Regions from separate parts of the Streptomyces sp. NPDC031466 genome, predicted to be linked through region 2. Evidence: riboswitches for the same ligand, from Rfam matches in the RefSeq annotation. Region 2 holds a riboswitch; the other holds the start of a gene.
The links. A riboswitch is a leader RNA that binds a small molecule or an ion and turns the genes downstream of it on or off. The one in region 2 is predicted to bind S-adenosylmethionine.
Positions count from the first base shown of each region.

Region 1: it holds a riboswitch for S-adenosylmethionine, as region 2 does, so the genes downstream of both, thrC (threonine synthase) here and ACZ5GP_RS04520 (aminotransferase class V-fold PLP-dependent enzyme) in region 2, are expected to answer to the same signal.

Region 1 is NZ_JBVIJT010000006.1:131,894-138,480, reverse strand. Features, by position in the region: gene groL (chaperonin GroEL) at 1-428, opposite strand, end outside; gene ACZ5GP_RS15905 (cold-shock protein) at 783-986, opposite strand; gene ACZ5GP_RS15900 (ubiquitin-like small modifier protein 1) at 1,408-1,683, opposite strand; gene thrC (threonine synthase) at 1,754-3,106, opposite strand; SAM riboswitch class I at 3,100-3,228, opposite strand; gene ACZ5GP_RS15890 (glucosyl-3-phosphoglycerate synthase) at 3,402-4,346, shown strand; gene ACZ5GP_RS15885 (alpha,alpha-trehalose-phosphate synthase (UDP-forming)) at 4,400-5,815, shown strand; gene otsB (trehalose-phosphatase) at 6,170-6,587, opposite strand, start outside.
Region 2 is NZ_JBVIJT010000002.1:371,023-377,609, forward strand. Features, by position in the region: gene qcrA (cytochrome bc1 complex Rieske iron-sulfur subunit) at 1-824, shown strand, start outside; gene qcrB (cytochrome bc1 complex cytochrome b subunit) at 829-2,448, shown strand; gene trpD (anthranilate phosphoribosyltransferase) at 2,657-3,721, shown strand; SAM riboswitch class IV at 3,809-3,926, shown strand; gene ACZ5GP_RS04520 (aminotransferase class V-fold PLP-dependent enzyme) at 4,117-5,496, shown strand; gene ACZ5GP_RS04525 (Lrp/AsnC family transcriptional regulator) at 5,519-5,800, opposite strand; gene ACZ5GP_RS04530 (rhomboid family intramembrane serine protease) at 5,797-6,531, opposite strand.

The sequences.
Region 1 (6,587 bases), on a different contig from region 2:
ATCTGCTCCTTGGTCTCGACATCCTTCGCCTGCTCGAGGAGGGCACCGGAGACGGCCTCGACGGCCTTCTCGATGCCGCGCTTGAGGGCCATCGGGTTGGCACCGGCGGCCACGTTGCGCAGACCCTCGCGCACCAGGGCCTGGGCCAGGACGGTCGCGGTCGTCGTGCCGTCACCGGCGACGTCGTCCGTCTTCTTCGCGACCTCCTTGACCAGCTCGGCGCCGATCTTCTCGTACGGGTCCTCGAGCTCGATCTCCTTGGCGATGGACACACCATCGTTGGTGATCGTGGGGGCGCCCCACTTCTTCTCGAGGACGACGTTGCGACCCTTGGGGCCCAGGGTCACCTTGACGGCGTCGGCGAGCTGGTTCATGCCGCGCTCGAGGCCGCGCCGTGCCTCCTCGTCGAACGCGATGATCTTGGCCATGTGAAGTGGTCCTCCCGGACAGGGGTGGAAACGCAAACGGACCGTGCTGGTGCCCGCGACGGACGGACTGCGCACCGTGTGGTTCCTTGCCCCACGCGGCCCGCGGACCTCACCGACCCGATCCAAGTTCTGTCACTCTCACTGGGAGAGTGCTAAGCCCAATGATTAGCACTCGACCCCTGCGAGTGCAAGCGCCTCTCCCGGATCCCGTAGAGTCCCGTGCCGCTTCGGCGAGGTGCGCCGGGGGATCCCGGGGGGCATACCCGCGCCGGGCCGGACGCACACGAGGGGCCCGCACCCCTGATGGGATGCGAGCCCCTCGCGATACTTGCTTCGGTGGTCGATCGCGCCGAGCTAGACGGCGAGCTTGACCATGTCCGCCTGCGGACCCTTCTGGCCCTGCGAGATCTCGAACTCGACTCGCTGACCTTCTTCAAGGGTGCGGTAGCCGTCCATCTGGATCGCGCTGTAGTGGACGAAAACATCCGCACCACCGTCGACCGCGATGAAGCCGTACCCCTTCTCCGCGTTGAACCACTTGACGGTGCCCTGAGCCATGCCTAACTCCCCTATTACTGGCCCTTGCACAGGACCGCACTTCGCGGACCCGGGTCAGACCTCACCCCCCACTGATATGGGGGTGTGCGCCGGAACGCGTCGACCGCCGCTGAATGTATCTGTCCAACTGCCCTCTGCAACAGGTCAATCGGACGAGAAATCCGGGCACGCCTGATCGGTAATATGTGGAGAATTTGCCGAAGTCGGGGCAAGTCGGGCCGGGCAAAAGCCGTAGAAGGCTCGAAAGGGCGACGCGCTTTGGCTACTTCTTGTCGGCAGCGGCCGGACTTCGTATATGCGCCCGACACAAACGGCGAAGCAGCTTCCCCAACTGTACCGCTCTCAACCATGCAGAATTGCCCCCTCCGCTTGTCGTCGGGAGAGGGCAATTCGGGTTATGCAGGGAACTTGCGAAATCGAATCATCCGCCGGCGACGGCCGGAATGATCGACACGCCGGCGCCGTCCGGGGTGGCCGTCTCCAGGCCCTGCTCGAAGCGGACGTCGTCGTCGTTCACGTACACGTTGACGAAGCGGCGCAGCTTGCCCTGGTCGTCCAGGACGCGGGCGGCGATGCCGGTGTGCTTCTTCTCCAGGTCGGCGATGACCTCACCCAGGGTCGCCCCCTCGGCGGCCACCTCGGCCTTGCCGCCGGTGTAGGTGCGAAGGATGGTGGGAATTCGGACGTTCACGCTCATGGGGTTCACCTCGGTAGATCAAAGGGGCGCCCGTCAGGGGCGCAAAGGGGGAAACTCGGGCCCTACGCGGTTAACCGGCCAGGCCCGCGGAACGGAACGCCTCAAGGCTCGGCTTGATCGTCGCGGTGGCCTGCGAGGTCTCGGCGACGGCGTCCAGCGTCTTCAGGCCGTCCCCGGTGTTGAGCACCACCGTGGTCAGGGAGGGGTCGATGAGCCCCGCCTCGACCAGCTTCTTCGTGACGCCCACCGTCACCCCGCCGGCGGTCTCCGCGAAGATGCCCTCGGTCCGCGCGAGCAGCTTGATCGCGTCGACGACCTGCTCGTCGTCCACGTCCTCCACGGCGCCGCCCGTGCGCCGCGCGATGTCGAGCACGTACGGCCCGTCGGCGGGGTTGCCGATGGCGAGGGACTTGGCGATGGTGTTCGGCTTCTGGGGGCGCACGACGTCGTGACCGGCCTTGAACGCGGCCGACACCGGCGAGCAGCCCTCCGCCTGGGCGCCGAAGATCTTGTAGGGCTTGTCGGCGACGAGACCGAGCGCGATCAGCTCCTTCAGACCCTTGTCGATCTTCGTGAGCTGGGATCCGGAGGCGATCGGGATGACCAGCTGGTCCGGCAGCTCCCAGCCGAGCTGCTCGCAGATCTCGTACGCGAGGGTCTTGGAGCCCTCGCCGTAGTACGGCCGCAGGTTGACGTTGACGAAGCCCCAGCCCTCGCCCAGCGGATCGCCGATCAGCTCGGAGCAGAAGCGGTTCACGTCGTCGTAGTTGCCCTCGATGCCGACCAGCTCGCCGCCGTAGACCGCGGCCATGACGACCTTGCCCTGTTCCAGGTCGTGCGGGATGAACACGCAGGAACGGAAGCCGGCCCGGGCGGCGGCGGCGCCGACGGCGCCCGCGAGGTTGCCGGTGGAGGAGCAGGACAAGGTGGTAAAGCCGAAGGCGCGCGCCGCTTCGAGCGCCTGTGCGACGACCCGGTCCTTGAACGAGTGCGTGGGGTTCCCGGAGTCGTCCTTGACGAACAACTTGCCCTGTTGGACGCCCAGTTCACGCGCGAGGTTGTCGGCCTTGACGAGCTTGGTCCAGCCGGGGTTGAGGTTCGGCTTGTCGGCGACGTCGGCGGGCACGGGGAGCAGCGGGGCGTAGCGCCAGATGTTGGCGGGGCCCGCCTCGATCCGCGCGCGCAGCGCCTCGGGGTCGCCGAGGGGAAGGTCGTAGGCCACTTCGAGGGGGCCGAAACACTCGACGCAGGCGAAGATCGGGCCGAGCGGGAAGGTGGTGCCGCATTCCCGGCAGGAGAGGCCCGAGGCGGGACCGAGATCAACGGTCGCGGCGGGGTCAGAAGTCCCGGAGGTCGCGGAGGTCGCGGTGCTTTCGGTGGCGACGGTCTGCACAGCCATGGAGGCGAGGCCCTTTCTCCTCATCTTCCTCGCGACGCATCTCGCCGCGAGACGGAATTGGCACCTTCCCCACCGTGACCTCGCGGTCGGCGGGAGGGTTGCCGGGGCTTCAACGGGCCGTATCCCTCTGCCCCTCTGGATGAGCGGTATTCGATTGTGGGTTTCAGTTGTCGATCTCACGCGGCGACCCCGACATGCGGCGGCGACCGGCGTTGTTCAAGACTGTAACCGACGGCCCGGACCCTTGAGATAGTCGTCCGAACCGCGAGATGGATCACATGACGGCCCGTATGACGGATGACTGGGAAGGACCCTGACCGTGCTGGAAGAGGTCGAGCGCTGGCTGAGCGGGCGTTCCTGGTCGGTGGCCGACCGCCCGCTGGAACGGTTGGCCGCCGCCAAGCGCGCGTCCGGCACCTCGGTGAGCGTCGTCCTGCCCGCGCTGGACGAACAGGAGACGGTCGGCGCGATCGTCTCCGAGATCCGCCGCGAGCTGATCGAGCGGACGCCGCTGGTCGACGAGCTGGTGGTGATCGACTCCGGGTCGTCGGACCGCACGGCGCAGGTGGCGCGGGAGGCGGGCGCGAAGGTCGTCCACCGCGACGAGATACTGCCGCGCCTCGCGCCGCTGCCCGGCAAGGGCGAGGTGCTGTGGCGCTCGCTGCTCGTGACCAGCGGGGACGTCGTCGCGTTCGTCGACGCCGATCTGCGGGAGTTCTCCGCCGATTTCGTCTCGGGGATCGTGGGCCCGCTGCTCACCGACCCCGACGTGGCCTTCGTCAAGGCGATGTACGACCGCCCCCTGGGGGAGGCCGCGGGCCAGGGCGGGCGGGTCACCGAGCTGATGGCGCGGCCCCTGTTGAACATGCACTGGCCGCGGCTCGCCGGCTTCGTGCAGCCGCTCGGCGGCGAGTACGCGGCCCGCAGATCGCTCCTGGAGCGGCTGCCGTTCCCTGTCGGCTACGGCGTGGAGCTGGGCCTGCTCGTCGACGCCCTGCACACGGTGGGCCTGGACGCGCTCGCGCAGGTGGACGTCGGCGTGCGCAAGCACCGCCACCAGGACGGGCAGGCCCTCGGGCGGATGGCGGCGGCCATCTACCGCACGGCGCAGGTGCGGCTCGCGCGCGGCCACCTCGTACGCCCCGAGCTGACGCAGTTCGAGCGGGGTGAGCGGGGTTTCGAGCCGCGGACGTACGCGGTGGACACCCAGGAGCGGCCGCCGATGGCCGGCATCGCGGAGTACGCGCACCGCCGCGTGGCGTGACCGCCGGGCGGTCGCACGTTTGCCCGGCCCCGGGACGGGCTACGTTTGGCCACATGGTCCCCGAGCCCCGAACAGCAGCAGCGCAGGTACTCGTCGCGTCCAACCGCGGCCCCGTCTCGTACACCGTCGGAGAGGACGGGGAGCTGACCGCCAGGCGCGGCGGCGGCGGCCTGGTCTCCGGCCTGAGCGCCATCGGCGACGGCGCGGACGCCCTGTGGGTGTGCGCCGCGCTCGGCGAGGGCGACCGGGAGGCGGTGCGGCGCGGCGTCGCCGAGCCGGGCGTCCGGATGCTCGACATCGACGCGGGCTCCCGCGAGGGCGTGCACACGGCGGCGTACAACGGCATCGCCAACTCGGTCCTGTGGTTCGTGCACCACATGCTCTACCAGACGCCCCTGGAGCCCGCCTTCGGCCCCGAGTTCCGCGCCCAGTGGGAGGCGTACGAGACGTACAACCGCGCGTTCGCCGAGGCGCTGGCGGCGGAGGCGGCGCCGGGCGCGGCGGTCATCGTGCAGGACTACCACCTGACGCTGGTGCCGGGCATGCTGCGCGAACTCCGCGACGACCTGCGGATCGGCCACTTCTCGCACACGCCGTGGGCGCCCGCCGACTACTTCCGGATGCTGCCGGACGACGTGGCCGAACAGGTGCTGCGCGGCATGCTCGGCGCCGACCGGCTCGGCTTCCTGACGGGACGCTGGGCGGACGCCTTCACGGAGTGCTGTGTGCGGCTGCTCGGCGGGACGTCCGGGACGCGCGTGGGCGTGCACGGCCTGGGCGCCGACGCGGACTTCCTGCGCGAGCGCTCGCGGCGGGACGACGTCGAGGAGCGGATGGCGGCGCTGCGGGAGCAGGTCGGCGAGGGCCGCAAGACCATCGTGCGGGTGGACAGGACGGAACTGTCCAAGAACATCGTGCGGGGCATGCGGGCCTACCGGGAGCTGCTGCGGACCCGCCCCGAGTGGCGCGAGCGGGTCGTGCACGTCGCCTTCGCCTACCCCTCGCGGCAGGACCTCGCGGTGTACCGCGACTACACCGCGGAGGTCTCGCGGGTCGCCGAGGAGATCAACGCGGAGTTCGGCACGGACGGGTGGACGCCGGTGCTGCTGCGCGTCGACGACGACTTCGCCCGCTCGCTGGCGGCCTACCGGCTCGCCGACGTGGCGCTGGTCAACCCCATCCGGGACGGCATGAACCTCGTCGCGAAGGAGGTGCCGGTCGTCTCCGACGAGGGGTGCGCGCTGGTGCTCTCGCGGGAGGCGGGGGCGTACGAGGAACTGGGCGAGGACGCGATCCCGGTCAACCCCTACGACATCTGCGCCACGGCCGAGGCGCTGCACGCCGGCCTCTCCATGCCGCCGGCCGAACGGGCCGAACGCACCAAGCGCCTGGCGGCGGCCTCCACGGCACTGCCACCGGCCCAGTGGTTCCTGGAACAGCTCCACGAACTGACAGGCGGCGACGCCTAGCCCGGACGGCCCGCGGGCGGCATGCCTGTCGGTGGCTCCCCGCGGTGCCGGGCGGGGCGCCTGGGCCGGGCTGCCGCCGCCCGGCGATTGCGCGCGTCGCCCCGCGCTCCTTCCCAGGCCGCCGCTTCGCGGCGGGTGTCTCCCACCCACCCACCCGTGCACCCCGCGTCGACCAGCGAGGGCCGGGGCCCCCCGGGGGGCAGGTAGGAACACCCTCGCTGGGAGGCGGCGCGGCACTGGAAACGCTCCCGCGGGGAACCCGCGCGCCGGTGGTCAGGGTGGGTGGGAGGGGAACACCCTCGCCAGGAGGCGGTGCGGTACTGAGGGCGCCCCCCGGGCTGAGGGGTCGCTGGGTCAGGGGAGGTGGGTGGTGAGGGTGGTGAGGAGGGAGACCACTCCGGCCGGGCCGTCCACGACCAGGTCCGCTCGGTCGGAGAGTTCCGTGACTTCCGCGCTGCCGCTGCACACCAGCAGGCCCGCCATTCCCTCCGAACGCAGCTTCTCGACGGCGCCGAAGGCGGGGATGTCGCCGAGGTCGTCGCCCGCGTAGAGCACCGACTCGGCGCCGACCTCCCGCAGGTACGCGGCAAGCGCCACGCCCTTGTCCATGCCCGGCGGGCGCAGCTCCAGGACCATGCGGCCCGGCTCGACGATCAGGCCGTGCCGGTGCGCCAGCTCGGTGAGCGGTCCGCGCAGCGCCTCGAACGCGGCCTGCGGGTCCTGCGCGCGCCGCGTGTGGACGGCGACGGCCCGGCCCTTCTCCTCTATCCAC
Region 2 (6,587 bases):
TCCCGGCCGACCGCAGCGTCTTCGTCTGGCCGATCGGACACATCAGCGGGCTCAACTTCGCCCTGGGTCTGACCCTCGGCCTCGCGCTCTTCTGCATCGGCGCGGGTGCGGTCCACTGGGCCCGCACCCTGATGTCCGATGTGGAGGTCGCCGACGAGCGTCACCCGATCGAGGCCGAGCCCGAGGTCAGGGCCAAGGTCATGGCCGACTTCAAGGCCGGTGCCGCGGAGTCGCAGTTCGGCCGGCGCAAGCTGATCCGCAACACGATGTTCGGCGCGCTGGCCCTGGTCCCGCTCTCCGGTGTCGTCCTCCTGCGCGACCTCGGTCCGCTGCCCGAGGACAAGCTCCGGCACACCAAGTGGGCCAAGGGCAAGAAGCTCGTCAACATGAACACGAACGAGCCGCTGCGCCCCTCGGACGTGCAGGTCGGTTCGCTGACGTTCGCCATGCCCGAGGGCATGTCGGAGCACGACCACGACTTCCAGACCCAGATCGCCAAGGCCGCCCTGATGATCGTCCGGATCCAGCCGGAGAACATCAAGGACAAGCGCGAGCTCGAGTGGTCGCACGAGGGCGTCGTGGCGTACTCCAAGATCTGCACCCACGTGGGCTGCCCGATCTCCCTGTACGAGCAGCAGACGCACCACGTCCTGTGCCCGTGCCACCAGTCCACCTTCGACCTCTCCGACGGTGCCCGAGTGATCTTCGGCCCCGCTGGTCACGCCCTGCCGCAGCTGCGCATCGGTGTGAACGAGGAGGGCTACCTCGAGGCGCTCGGCGACTTCGAAGAGCCCGTCGGTCCTGCCTTCTTCGAGAGGGGCTGACCTGATGAGCAGCGACAACAAGAAGAAGGCACCCGCCGGCGAGCGGGTGGCCGACTGGGCCGACGGCCGTCTTGGGATCTACTCCCTGGCCAAGGCCAACATGCGCAAGATCTTCCCGGACCACTGGTCCTTCATGCTCGGCGAGATCTGCATGTACAGCTTCATCATCATCATCCTCACGGGTGTGTATCTGACGCTGTTCTTCCACCCGTCGATGAACGAGGTGGAGTACCACGGCAGCTACGTCCCGCTGCAGGGACAGCTGATGTCCGAGGCGTTCAACTCGACCATGCACATCTCCTTCGATGTGCGCGGTGGTCTGCTGATCCGGCAGATCCACCACTGGGCGGCGCTGATCTTCCTCGCCGGCATGTTCGTGCACATGATGCGCGTGTTCTTCACGGGCGCCTTCCGCAAGCCGCGTGAGGTCAACTGGCTGTTCGGCTTCCTGCTGTTCGTCCTCGGCATGTTCACCGGTTTCACCGGTTACTCGCTCCCGGACGACCTGCTCTCCGGCACCGGTGTGCGCTTCATGCAGGGCGCGATCCTGTCCGTCCCGGTCGTCGGCACGTATCTGTCGATGTTCCTGTTCGGCGGGGAGTTCCCGGGCGGCGACTTCGTGGCGCGGTTCTACTCGGTGCACATCCTGCTGCTGCCGGGCATCATGCTGGGCCTGATGGTGGCGCACCTGATCCTGGTCTTCTACCACAAGCACACGCAGTTCGCGGGCCCCGGCAAGAGCAACAAGAACGTCGTCGGCATGCCGCTGCTGCCCGTGTACATGGCCAAGGCCGGAGGCTTCTTCTTCCTGGTCTTCGGTGTCATCGCGGCCATCGCGGCCATCGCCTCGATCAACCCGATCTGGGCGATGGGCCCCTACCGTCCGGACCACGTGTCCACCGGCGCCCAGCCCGACTGGTACATGGGCTTCGCCGAGGGCCTGATCCGTGTCATGCCGGGCTGGGAGATCAACCTCTGGGGCCACACGCTGGTCCTCGGTGTGTTCATCCCGCTGGTGATCTTCCCGTTGGTCCTCGCGGCCATCGCGGTCTACCCGTTCATCGAGTCCTGGGTCACCGGGGACAAGCGCGAGCACCACATCCTGGACCGCCCGCGCAACGTCCCGACCCGTACGGCCTTCGGTGTCGCGTGGATCACCGCGTACATGATCATGCTCGTCGGTGGCGGCAACGACCTGTGGGCCACGCACTTCCACCTGTCGCTGAACGCGATCACCTGGTTCGTCCGGATCTTCTTCTTCGTCGGACCGGTCATCGCCTTCATCGTCACCAAGCGGATCTGCCTGGGCCTCCAGCGCCGGGACAAGGACAAGGTGCTGCACGGCCGCGAGTCGGGCATCATCAAGCGCCTGCCGCACGGTGAGTTCATCGAGGTCCACGAGCCGCTCGACCAGGGGCAGCTGCACACGCTCACCGCGCACGAGCAGTACGCGCCGGCCGAGATCGGCCCGTCGGTCGACGAGAACGGCGTCGAGCGCAAGGTGTCCGGTTCGCAGAAGCTCCGGGCCAAGCTCTCCCAGGGCTACTACGGGCAGGACAACCAGATCCCCAAGCCCACCGTCGAGGAGTACAAGGAGATCACCAGCGGCCACGGCCACCACTGATCACCTGAAGCTCCACGAGCTCTGACCTCCCCCACTCCCGGCTCCGCCGGAGCGGGGGACCCACATGGTCGCCACGGCGAGAGCCCCGTCCGGTTCATGGACGGGGCTCTTTGCCGTCCCGGCGGCTGGATAGGGTGGACACCGAGGACCCGACCCGGTCGACGCGTCGGGCTCCTCCTTCCCCGACAGACGAACACCAGGAGCGGCCATGAGCGCTGTGACCCCCGCAGGAGGCACGACCGCGGCGGGCCGTTCCTGGCCCGACGTGCTGAACGGCCTGCTCGACGGGCGCGACCAGAGCGCCGACGACACGGCCTGGGCCATGGACCGCATCATGCGCGGCGAGGCCACCGACGCCCAGATTGCGGGATTCGTCGTGGCGCTGCGGGCCAAGGGCGAGACCGTGCAGGAGATCTCCGGCCTGGTCCGCACCATGTACGACCACGCCAACGTGATCGAGGTGCCGGGGCGGACCGTCGACATCGTCGGCACCGGCGGTGACGGCGCCAAGACCGTCAACATCTCCACCATGTCCGCCATCGTCGTGGCCGGCACCGGCGCGAAGGTCGTCAAGCACGGCAACCGCGCCGCGTCCTCGGCCAGCGGTGCCTCCGACGTGCTGGAGAGGCTCGGCGTCAACCTCCAGCTGACCCCCGAGCGGGTCGTGGAGGTCGCCGAGGAGGCGGGGATCACCTTCTGCTTCGCGGTGAAGTTCCACCCGGCGCTGCGACACGCCGGCGCCGCGCGCGGCCAGCTGGGCATCCGGACCGTCTTCAACCTGCTGGGCCCGCTCACCAATCCGGCCCGGGTGCGCGCCCAGGCCGTCGGGGTCGCCGACGCGCGGATGGCGCCGGTCGTCGCCGGTGTCTTCGCCGAGCGCGGCAACTCCTCGCTGGTCTTCCGCGGCGACGACGGACTGGACGAGCTGACGACGACGGCGACCTCCCGGGTCTGGACGGTGCGCGACGGCGCCGTGCGCGAGGAGGCCTTCGACCCGCGCGACGTGGGGATCGACCTGGTGCCCGTCGAGGCGCTGCGCGGCGCCGACGCCGCGTACAACGCCGAGGTGGCGCTGCGGCTGCTCGACGGCGAGAAGGGGCCGGTGCGCGACGCGGTCCTGCTGAACTCGGCGGCGGCCCTGGTGGCCCTCGCGCAGGAGCCGGGGACCCTCACCGAACAGATCCGCACGGGCATGGACCGGGCGGCCGAGTCGATCGACTCCGGGGCCGCCAAGCAGGCCCTGGAGCGCTGGGTGGCGGCCAGCAACCGCTGACCTCCCCGCACCCGTGTGACGCGAGGCGCGGTCCGGATTCTGGACCGCGCCTTGCGCGTCGAAGATCGTGTGGCAAGATGCTGCACAGGTCATGAGTGACAGCGACTACGGCCCCGGCCCGCTGTCCGGCAACCCTCCGTCCGTGGCGGGGTGCCCCGGGTGAAGACCAGGTCGTACGCAGCAAGGCGTATGGCAAGCGCGGACCCCTGGACATCGGTGGATGTCACAGCCCTGGGGTCCTGGTCCTCAAGGGAGCAGTCTCGTGAGCAAGCGAATGTGTTAGGGCCTCGTCGCCCCTTTTCCGCACACCTTCTTCTTTTCGTCACTGCACCGCCGTACCTCTGCCGTACGCGCGTCGACGCAGTGAACTCACTTGTCTCTTACGGGAGTTCGCCATGTCTGTTTCCGCCGTTGCCGCCGACTCGTCCGTCTGCGCCCCGCTGGCCGTCCTCGGCCGGGACGTCACCGTGCCGCTCGTCACCGGCGGGGAGGTGACGTACGCCGCCCTCGACTACGCGGCGAGCGCGCCGGCGCTCCAGCGGGTGTGGGACGACGTGGCCGCGTACGCGCCGTACTACGGCAGCGTGCACCGCGGCGCCGGGTACCTCTCGCAGCTGTCCACCGACCTCTTCGAGAACTCCCGTACGGCCGTCGCGGAGTTCCTCGACTGCCGCGCGGACGACCAGGTCGTCTTCACCCGGTCCACCACCGACTCGCTGAACCTGCTCGCCGCCGCGCTGCCCGCCGGCTGCGAGGTCTTCGTCTTCGAGACCGAGCACCACGCCTCGCTGCTGCCCTGGCGGGACGCCCGCGTCACCTACCTCGACGCGCCGCGCACCCACGCCGAGGCCGTGCGGACCCTGGAGCGGGCACTGGCCGACCGCGAACCTTACGGGCCCGCCCTGGTGTGCGTGACCGGCGCCTCGAACGTCACCGGCGAGCTGTGGCCGGTGCGGGAGCTGGCCGCCGCCGCGCACGCCCACGGCGCCCGCATCGTCCTGGACGCCGCGCAGCTCGCCCCCCACCACCCGGTCTCCGTACGGGAGTTGGACGTCGACTGGGTGGCCTTCTCCGGGCACAAGCTGTACGCGCCGTTCGGCTCGGGCGTGCTCGCGGGACGCTCCGACTGGCTGCGGCAGGCCGAGCCCTACCTCGCGGGCGGCGGCGCCTCGCGGAAGGTGGCGCGACGCCCCAAGGAGGCAGGCGGCGGCGTGGACGTCGAGTGGCACGAGAGCGCCGCCCGCCACGAGGCCGGCTCGCCGAACGTGATCGGCGTCTACTCCATCGCCTCCGCCTGCAAGGCGCTCATCGAGGCCGGCTTCGAGGAGCTGGTCGCCCGCGAGCAGCACTTGATCGCGAAGGTGCGCGAGGGGCTCGCCGAGGTGCCCGCCGTGCGGATCCTCTCGCTCTTCGGTGACGACGCGCCGCGCGTGGGCGTCATCTCCTTCGTGGTGGACGGCTGGAACAGCTCGCACTTCGCCGCCGCGCTCTCCGCCGAGTACGGCATCGGCGTACGCGACGGCCTGTTCTGCGCCCACCCGCTGGTGCGCACCCTGCTCGGCGCCGGGGGCGAGGAGCCCGGCGAGTGCGGCGCTCCCGAGGCCGCACCCGGCGAGAAGTCCCTGAACGCGATCCGCGTGAGCTTCGGCGCGGGCACCCCGGACGAGCACGTCGAGCGGTTCGTGGGCGCCGTCAAGGAACTGGTGGCCGACGGCGCGCGCTGGAGCTACCGCACGCAGGACGGCCGTTGCGTGCCGGACACCGGCGCCGCCTGAGAGGCCCCGGCCACACCGCGGGCTAGGAGTCGAGGCCGATCGCGAACGCCGCCTCCAGGTCGTGCTGCGAGTACGTGCGGAACGCCACGTGGGTGTCCGTCGCCTCCACGCCGGGGATCTTGCTGATCCGTCCGGGGATGACGTCCGCGAGGTCGTCGTGGCGCGGCACCCGCACCATCGCGATCAGGTCGTAGGTGCCGGTCACGGAGAAGACCTCGCTGACCGAGTCGAGCGCGGCGATCGACTCGGCGATCTCCGGAATCCGGTCCACGCTGGTCTTGATGAGCACGATCGCGGTGATCACGGCTGGCTGTCTCCCTCGGTGGCCGGTACTGCTGTGCCTGTCACCTTAGCCTTCCGCGCGGACCACCCCCAGGCGTAGAGAAAGCCCAGCGAGAAGCCGACGAGGTGGGCCAGATAGGCCACTCCGGTGCCCTTGCCGGCCTGCCCCGCCGCCAGCCACTGGAGCGTCACCCAGAACGGCAGCACGAGCCAGGCGGGAAAGCGCAGGGGCAGGAAGAACAGGAACGGGAAGAGGCTGGTGACGCGCGCCTTCGGGAAGAGGCGCAGGAAGGCGCCGAGGACCGCGGAGATCGCCCCGGAGGCGCCGACGAGGGTCTGGTCGGAGCCCGCGTGCGCCGCCGCGTAGGCGAGCAGGGCCAGATAGCCGCAGATGACGTAGAAGAGCGCGTAGGGCAGGTGCCCCATGCGCTGTTCGACCATGGCCCCGAAGACGTACAGGAACAGCATGTTCCCGAGCAGGTGCACCCAGCTGCCGTGCACGAACAGCGCGGTGAACGGGCCCAGGGCGGCCCGTGGGACGCCGCTGAACAGCTCGGCGGGGACCACGCCCCAGCGCTCGAAGTAGGCCTGTTGCGCGGCGAGCAGCTGGTCGCCGGTGCCGTGGGCGGGATTGAACCCGGAGACCGGGGAGATCACGAAGATCAGGCAGCAGGCGGCGATCAGGCCATGGGTCATCGGGGCCGACCGGCCCCCCAGCAGCCGGACCGCCTTCGGGCTCCATGCTTTGATCATGGGCAGAGCATGACGTAACGGGAGCTACCGGCATAGACCGCCATGCCGGGCCGGAC